2 regions of the Pantoea anthophila genome follow, and region 2 is predicted to be linked to the other one. Evidence: predicted binding sites of a transcription regulator. Region 2 holds the regulator's gene; the other holds the start of a gene.

Region 1 (3,820 bases), 340 kb from region 2:
ATAATGTCGTTTTAATCGCTCAGCAGAAAGATCTGCCGGAGATTCCAAAGATTGTCTGGATGGTCTGGCATAATGAACAGCTGCCTGCCTCGATGGCGCTCAATATCAGCAAAATACGACGGGATAATCCCGATCACCAGGTTTATCTGGTGACACAGCGCACCCTGTCGCAATGGCTGCCCGACCTCCGCTTTATCTCGGCCGATCTGACGCTGGCGCATAAAAGTGAGATCATCCGGCTGGAACTGCTTCACCGTTACGGCGGCATCGGCATTGACTGCAGCACCCTGCTGTTCGAGGATCTCGCCTGGGTGCATCGCGTTCACGAGGCGCGGTCTCTGGATCTGATCGGCTACTACCGTGAGCAGTCAACGCTGAACCTGCTTGCGCCGGTCATTGAAAGCTGGTTTCTGGCCGCCCCGGCGCAGAACCCTTTTATCCGTGAATGGCTGAAACAGCTGGCGCCGGTTAAAAATGTCGGCATCCGCAACTATTTTCATGAGCTGCAGAAGCGCGATGACTTTCCGCTGCTTGTGCAGAATATGGATAATCCGTCCCGTCATCTGCTCTCACTGGCGCAGCAGGTGGCGATGCGTGAATACCGGCGGGCCAATCTCTATCTGCGTAAAGGTGAAGCCAGCGCCTGGTATTATCAGCGCCTGCACGCCGACAGCAGCAGCGCCTTTGCGCAGTCAGTGCTGTTTCAGCAGCGCCCCCAGACGCCGCCACCGATTATTAAGTTAACCGGCAATGAGCGGCTGCATCTCGACTTCAATCTGCGCATCGGCCTCTATAACCGCAGCAGCCTGATTGGGGAGATGATGCATACCCGTTCACCGGGACTGGCACTGCCCTCAGTGGTTAAAGCGGGCGCGTAACCAGTGTGTAAAGGTGGTGACCGCGCGCGGCACCTGTGCCGCCCAGGGTCGCACGATCCACAGGCGGGCGGCAAAAGCGCCGACCGGCTGCCACTCCGGCAACACCCGCTGTAACGATCCCGCTGACAGCGCCTCATGGGCGCTGAAGTCGGGCAGCATGGCAATGCCCAGACCCTGCAGGGCCGCATCGCGGATCGATTCACTGTTGTTGGTGGCAAAACTGCCCTGAATCTGCACCTGAACCGTTTCGCTCTCCCCCGGCGCGACAAACCGCCAGCGCGGTGACTCGACGCCGCGCGGGTAGTAAAGGCAGTTGTGCTGCGCCAGCACCTGCGGACTCTCCGGCACGCCCTGCGCCCTGAGATAGGCTGGTGAGGCCACCAGCACGGTCTGCGTGTCGCACAGTGGCAGCGCCACGTGCGTTTCCGGCAGCGTGTCACAGTGGCGAATCGCCAGATCAAACCCCTCGCTGCTCAGCGAGACAAGGCGATCCGTCACATCCAGCTGCAGGCGTACCTGCGGATAGTCACGCAGAAACTCGCCGATAAGCGGCACCAGTTGCTGGCGGGCAAACGCCACGGGTGCGGTGATGCGCACCAGACCCCGCACCGGCCCGGCGGTATCCCGCACGCTGAAAAAACTCTGTTCGATGCGGGCAAAAGGCTCGCGCAGCTCCTCCACCAGCTTCTCACCGGCGGAGGTAAGCCGCACGCTGCGCGTGGTGCGCTGCACCAGCATCAGACCCGCTCTCTCCTCCAGCTCTTTGATCTTCTGGCTCATCGCCGCTTTGCTGACATCCAGCCGCGCTGCCGCGCGGGTGAAACTGCCCTGCTCTGCCAGTACCGTCAGCCAGTGCAGATGCTCCCACAGGGTGTCTGTCTTCATCTCTTTCATCAGCATTGTTCACAATAATGAATAATCATTTCAGGCTACGCGCTTTTTCCCGCCGGATAAAGCCGTCACCATAGGCCTCTTATTTCTCAGGAGAAACCGCTATGCCACTGCTGCAATTTGATGTTATTGAGGGTCGTTCAGAATCTGAGCTGCGTACATTACTGGATGCCGCGCACCGGGCCGTGCTGACCGCCTTTAACGTGCCGGAACGGGATCGCTATCAGATTGTTCATGAAAACAAACGCTATCAGATGGTGTTTCAGGACACCGGGCTGGGATTCAGCCGCAGCGATAATCTGGTGATGGTGCGGGTCTTTACCAGTCCGCGCAGCAGCGAACAGAAACAGCGGTTTATGGCGGAGCTGGCGCGCGAACTGCGTGAGCATTGTGGCGTGCAGGGCAACGATCTGATGATCAGCTTTATCACCAATGACAAAGGCGACTGGAGTTTTGCCGACGGCGAAGCGCAGTATCTGACCGGCAAACTCTGAAAAGCGGCCCGGACGCCTGCTCTGCTGACGGTGCGCGCCAGCCACCGTCACGTCTGCTGAACGCCCGGCAGGCACGACACAAAATCCCTCTGCGCTTCCTCGCACAAATCCGCCGGATATGTTGCAGCCCGATGACAGCCAATATAGATTGTCGAAAAACCATCCCCCGACGATGGCCGGTTGCGTGACGCCCCGCGCCCCCCTGCAGAGAGAGGATTTCCCGTTGTCCGAATTTGTGTCAGTCGTGCTGTTTCTGGCTGCTATTGCTATCTATTCCTGTAAAGCCGGGCGTAACACATTCTGGTTTATGCTTGTTCTTGTTCTGCTGGTGATATTTGTGGTGCTGAACGCCACCCTTTACGCCAGTAACTATTTCACCGGCGACGGCATTAATGATGCGGTGATCTATACCCTGACTAACAGCCTGACCGGCGCGGGCGTCAGTAAATATGTGGTGCCGGCCATCGGGCTGATCATCGTGCTGTTTCTGCTGTTCTGCCTGCTCTCCTGGGTGCTGCGGCGGCGTAAACGTCCCCATCATCTGGGCTGGTCGCTGCTGGCGGCCGCCTGCGCGATCGGCTCGGTGCAGACTACCCCCGCCTTTCGTCAGGTCGCGACGCTGATCGTGTCGCATACCCAGCTGGCCGATTCTGACTTCGACACCTTCTACAAAGTGCCGCGTAACCGCATTGAACAGCCGCGCCTCAACGTGGTTTATATCTATGGCGAGAGTTTAGAGCGCACCTATTTTGATCCGATTGCCTTCCCCGGCCTGGCACCTGAGCTGAGCCGTCAGAAAGAGCAGAGTATCGATTTCAGCCAGACCGAACAGCTGCCGGGCACCGATTACACGATTGCGGGCATGGTCGCCTCACAGTGCGGCATTCCGCTGTTTGCCCCGTTTGACGGCAATGCGTCGGCGTCACTCTCCAGCTTCTATCCGCAGAATGTCTGTCTGGGCGACATCCTGAAAAACTCCGGCTATGAAAACTGGTTTATTCAGGGTGCCGACCTGCGTTTTGCCGGTAAGGATGTCTTCCTGAAATCGCACGGCTTCGATCCTGCCAACCTCTATGGTTCGCAGGAGCTGAAAAGCCGCGTCGCCGATCCCAGCTACCGCAATAACTGGGGCTATTATGACGACACGGTGCTCGACGAAGTCTTTGAGAAGTATCAGGCGCTCTCCCAGGCCGGTAAACCTTTTGCGCTGTTTACGCTGACGGTCGACACTCACCATCCTGACGGATTTATCTCGCGCAGCTGTCAGCGCCGAAGCTACAGCATTGAGGGGAAACCAAACCAGTCCTTCAGCGCGGTCGCCTGTTCACAGGAGCACGTCGCGCGGCTGATCGATCGCATCAAAGCGTCACCGTGGTTTAAAAATACCGTAATCGTGGTGAGTTCCGATCATCTGGCGATGAACAACACCGCGCATCCCTGGCTGATCAAACAGCCGCGTCGCAATCTCTTTATGGTGATCCGCGGGGATAAACCGCAGGCGGAGCTACTGGAGGCAAAGCGCAGCACGCTGGATAATGGCGCTACGCTGCTGGATAT
Region 2 (3,820 bases):
GAGGAAGAGAAGAAGCAGGCGCATGGCAGAGTTCCGGCAGCGGTTAATGAACGGCATTCTCCTGCATCACGCTGCTGACAATCAACCTTGCCGGCAGCGTAAAGGTAAAGCAGGTCTCCTTATGCGGCACGCTGGTGATATCGAGCCGCGCGTTGTGGTGGCTCAGGGCATGTTTCACAATCGCCAGCCCCAGTCCGCTGCCACCGGTGGCGCGTGAGCGCGCCTTGTCAACCCGGTAGAAGCGCTCGGTCAGCCGCGGGATGTGTTCCGGCGCGATCCCCGGCCCGTTGTCACAGACCCGGAAAATCGCGCCCTGTTTGCCGCGCAGCCAGCTGATATCGATCCGCGTGCCCTCTGGCGTGTGGTTCACCGCGTTGTAAACCAGATTGGAGATGGCGCTGCGCAGCTGTTCATCGTTGCCGAACACTTTCAGATGGGGATCGGTGTGGAAATGGATGTCGTGGCGGCCGCCGCTCAGCGTCGCGGCTTCATGCTGCAGCAGTTTCAGCATCACCGGCACATCGACCTTCTCTTTCAGGTCGATCGCCGGGGCCGCTTCGATGCGCGACAGCGTCAGCAGTTGCTTAACCAGGCTGTCCATGCGGCGCGTCTGCTCCGACATGGTGTGCAGCGCTTTGCTGCGCGAAGGTTCGCTCATCACTGAGTCGTTCATCATCTCCAGATAGCCCTGCAGCACCGTGAGCGGGGTGCGCAGCTCATGACTGACATTGGCAAAGAAGTTGCGGCGCGCCCCTTCCAGCTGATGCATCTGCGTCACATCGCGCGCCACCAGCAGCCACTGCCCTTCACTGTAGGGCATGACGCGAAATTCCATGTGCAGTTTATTGTTCAGCACCAGCGTCAGGGGTTTATCAAAATCGCGCTGGCGAAGATAGCGGGAGAATTCGGGGTAACGCAGCAGGTTGAGAATGTTCTGGCCATTGTCTTCCGGCCAGCGCAGGCCAAGGTGCTGCTGCGCCAGTCCGTTGCACCAGAAAATGGTGCCCTCTTCGGTGGTGAGGATCACCGCATCCGGCAGCGATTCGGCACCGCTGCGGAAACGCTTGATCAGATTGCCCAGTTCGCGCCGCCGCCGCCGGTTGCGCAGCTGCATCTGGTAAAGCCCATAGAAGAGCGGCTCCCAGCTGGCACGCCCGGCAGGGGGCGTCATGGTGCGGTCGAGCCACAGCCAGTGTGACAGCCGCATCAGATTATGAAAATGCCACAGCAGCACCAGCAGCACGCTCAGCAGCAGCCACCAGGCCAGCCCGCCAAACAGCAGGCCAGGCAGCAGCGCGGGCAGACAGGCCAGCAGCAGTTCTGTCAGTAATCTCTTCCAGGAGAGGCGTTCCAGCACGGTAAAGGCTCCGTTCAGTAGCGGGCAGAGAAACGATACCCTGTTCCGCGAACGGTTTGTACCATGCGATCGTGGCCGGAGATCTCCAGCGCTTTACGTAAACGGCGGATGTGGACATCAACGGTGCGATCTTCCACATACACATTGGTGCCCCAGACGTGGTTCAGCAGCTGTTCGCGGCTGTAAACGCGCTCCGGGTGCGTCATAAAGAAGTGCAGCAGCTTATATTCGGTCGGGCCCATCTCCAGTGGCGTGGTTTCGGACATCACGCGATGCGACGAGGGGTCCAGACTCAGCCCCTGCATCTCGATCACCTCTTCCACCGCCATTGGTGAAATACGGCGCATCACCGCTTTAATGCGCGCCATCAGCTCTTTAGGGGAAAAAGGCTTGGTAATGTAGTCATCCGCGCCCACTTCCAGCCCGCGCACCCGATCTTCCTCCTCGCCACGGGCGGTCAGCATCATGACCGGAATGTCGCGCGTCATCGCCTCACGCTTCAGGTGTTTGATAAACTGAATACCGCTGCCGCCCGGTAACATCCAGTCCAGCAGAATCAGATCGGGCCAGGGTTCGATCAGCCTGGCCACGGCGCTGTCATAATCTTCCGCCTCGATTGGCTGATAGTCGTTCTGCTCCAGAACAAAACACAACATTTCACGGATGGGGGCTTCATCCTCCACAACCAAAATGCGCTTAGCCATTATTTCTCCTGCTGATTATGACGGCTGTCACTGAGATTCGCGGCGCCATTATGCGTCAGATTTGTGACACTTTTATGAAAAACATAACCTGCCTGTAACCACATAGGTAATCAATTATGACAGTGCAGCGACTCTTTTTTGCTTTGGCCGCAGAGCCAGTATAATCGCCGGGCGAATCACAACGGCAGGGACTCATCATGCGCATTATTCACACTGCGGACTGGCATCTGGGGCAGTTCTTCTACAACAAAAGCCGGGCGGCCGAACATCAGGCGTTTCTCGACTGGCTGTTGATCCAGATTGAACAGCATCAGGTGGATGCGCTGATAATTGCGGGCGATCTGTTTGATACCGGCACGCCGCCCAGCTACGCGCGCGAAATGTTCAACCGTTTTGTGGTGGCGCTGCAGCCCAGCGGCTGTCAGCTGATTGTGCTGGCGGGCAACCACGACTCCGTGGCGACGCTGAATGAGTCGCGCGAGCTGCTCGCCTGTCTCAATACCCGGGTGATCGCCACCCCGCAGGACGATGATGTGCTGCTGCTCAACACCCGTCAGGGTGAACCAGGGGCGCTGCTCTGTGCGATTCCCTACCTGCGGCCGCGCGACATCCTGCGCAGCCGGGCGGGTCAGTCGGGACGTGACAAACAGACCTCGCTGCTGGAGGCGATCGCTCACCACTATCAGCAGCGTTTCGCCGCAGCACAGGCACTGGGCCATGCGCTGCCGGTGATCGCCACCGGTCACCTCACCACCGTCGGCGTCAGCCAGAGCGATTCGGTGCGTGACATCTATATCGGCACGCTGGACGCCTTCCCGGCCAGTGCCTTTCCCGCCGCCGACTATATTGCGCTGGGCCATATTCATCGCGCGCAGCGCGTCGCCGGCAGCGAGCATATCCGCTACAGCGGCTCACCGATCCCACTGAGTTTTGATGAGCTGAGCAGTGAAAAAAGCGTCTTCCTGCTGGAGCTGACGGCCAGCGGCCTGCAGGCGGTCACCCCGCTGGTGGTGCCGCAGACTCAGCCGATGCAGGCGCTGAAAGGATCGCTGGCGCAGATCGCTGAACAGTTAAACGCCTTCAGCGGGCAGCAGCCGGAGAAACTGATCTGGCTCGATATCGAAGTGACGACCCAGGAGTACCTCAGCGATCTGCAACGGCAGGTGGAAACGCTGACCGCCACGCTGCCCGTCGAGGTGCTGCTGTTGCGCCGCAGCCGTGAACAGCGGCAGCAGAGCCTGGCGCGGCTTGATAATGAAACCCTGAGCGAGCTGAAGGTGGAAGAGGTCTTCGCCCGCCGGCTGGCGCTGGATGAGGGCTTAGAGGCGGAGCAGATCGATCAGATGACCACCCTGTTTCGTCAGACGCTGGCCGCCATGGAAGAGACCCAATGAAGATCCTTACGCTACGTTTTAAAAATCTGAATGCCCTGCGCGGTGAATGGTTTATCGATTTCCGCGCCGAACCTTTTGCCAGCAACGGCCTGTTCGCCATTACCGGTGCCACCGGTGCCGGGAAAACCACCCTGCTGGATGCCATCTGCCTGGCGCTCTACCACCAGACGCCGCGCCTGGGCGCGATCTCCCAGAGCCAGAACCCGCTGATGACCCGCGACTGCGCGGAATGTCTGGCTGAGGTGGAGTTTGAGATTAAGGGTGAAGCCTGGCGCGCCTTCTGGAGTCAGAACCGCGCGCGCGGTGCCGCCGACGGCAAGCTGCAGGCCCCGCGCGTTGAGCTGGCACGCTGCGCCGACAACACC

What was found. The regulator PhoB, encoded in region 2, activates phosphate uptake and scavenging genes when phosphate is short. The targets are predictions, from matches to a motif close to CTGTCATAAAACTGNCNNAT.
Region 1: opgB (phosphatidylglycerol--membrane-oligosaccharide glycerophosphotransferase) is a predicted target of PhoB. The motif match lies at 2,362-2,381, and genes of this name have one in related genera.

What each region holds. Positions count from the first base shown of each region.
Region 1 covers NZ_CP110473.1:3,355,058-3,358,877, forward strand. The annotation lists gene OJ965_RS18210 (capsular polysaccharide synthesis protein) at 1-878, shown strand, start outside; gene OJ965_RS18215 (LysR family transcriptional regulator) at 855-1,772, opposite strand; gene OJ965_RS18220 (tautomerase family protein) at 1,874-2,263, shown strand; gene opgB (phosphatidylglycerol--membrane-oligosaccharide glycerophosphotransferase) at 2,487-3,820, shown strand, end outside.
Region 2 covers NZ_CP110473.1:3,011,400-3,015,219, forward strand. The annotation lists gene OJ965_RS16635 (PstS family phosphate ABC transporter substrate-binding protein) at 1-24, opposite strand, end outside; gene phoR (phosphate regulon sensor histidine kinase PhoR) at 44-1,357, opposite strand; gene phoB (phosphate response regulator transcription factor PhoB) at 1,372-2,061, opposite strand; gene sbcD (exonuclease subunit SbcD) at 2,259-3,455, shown strand; gene OJ965_RS16655 (AAA family ATPase) at 3,452-3,820, shown strand, end outside.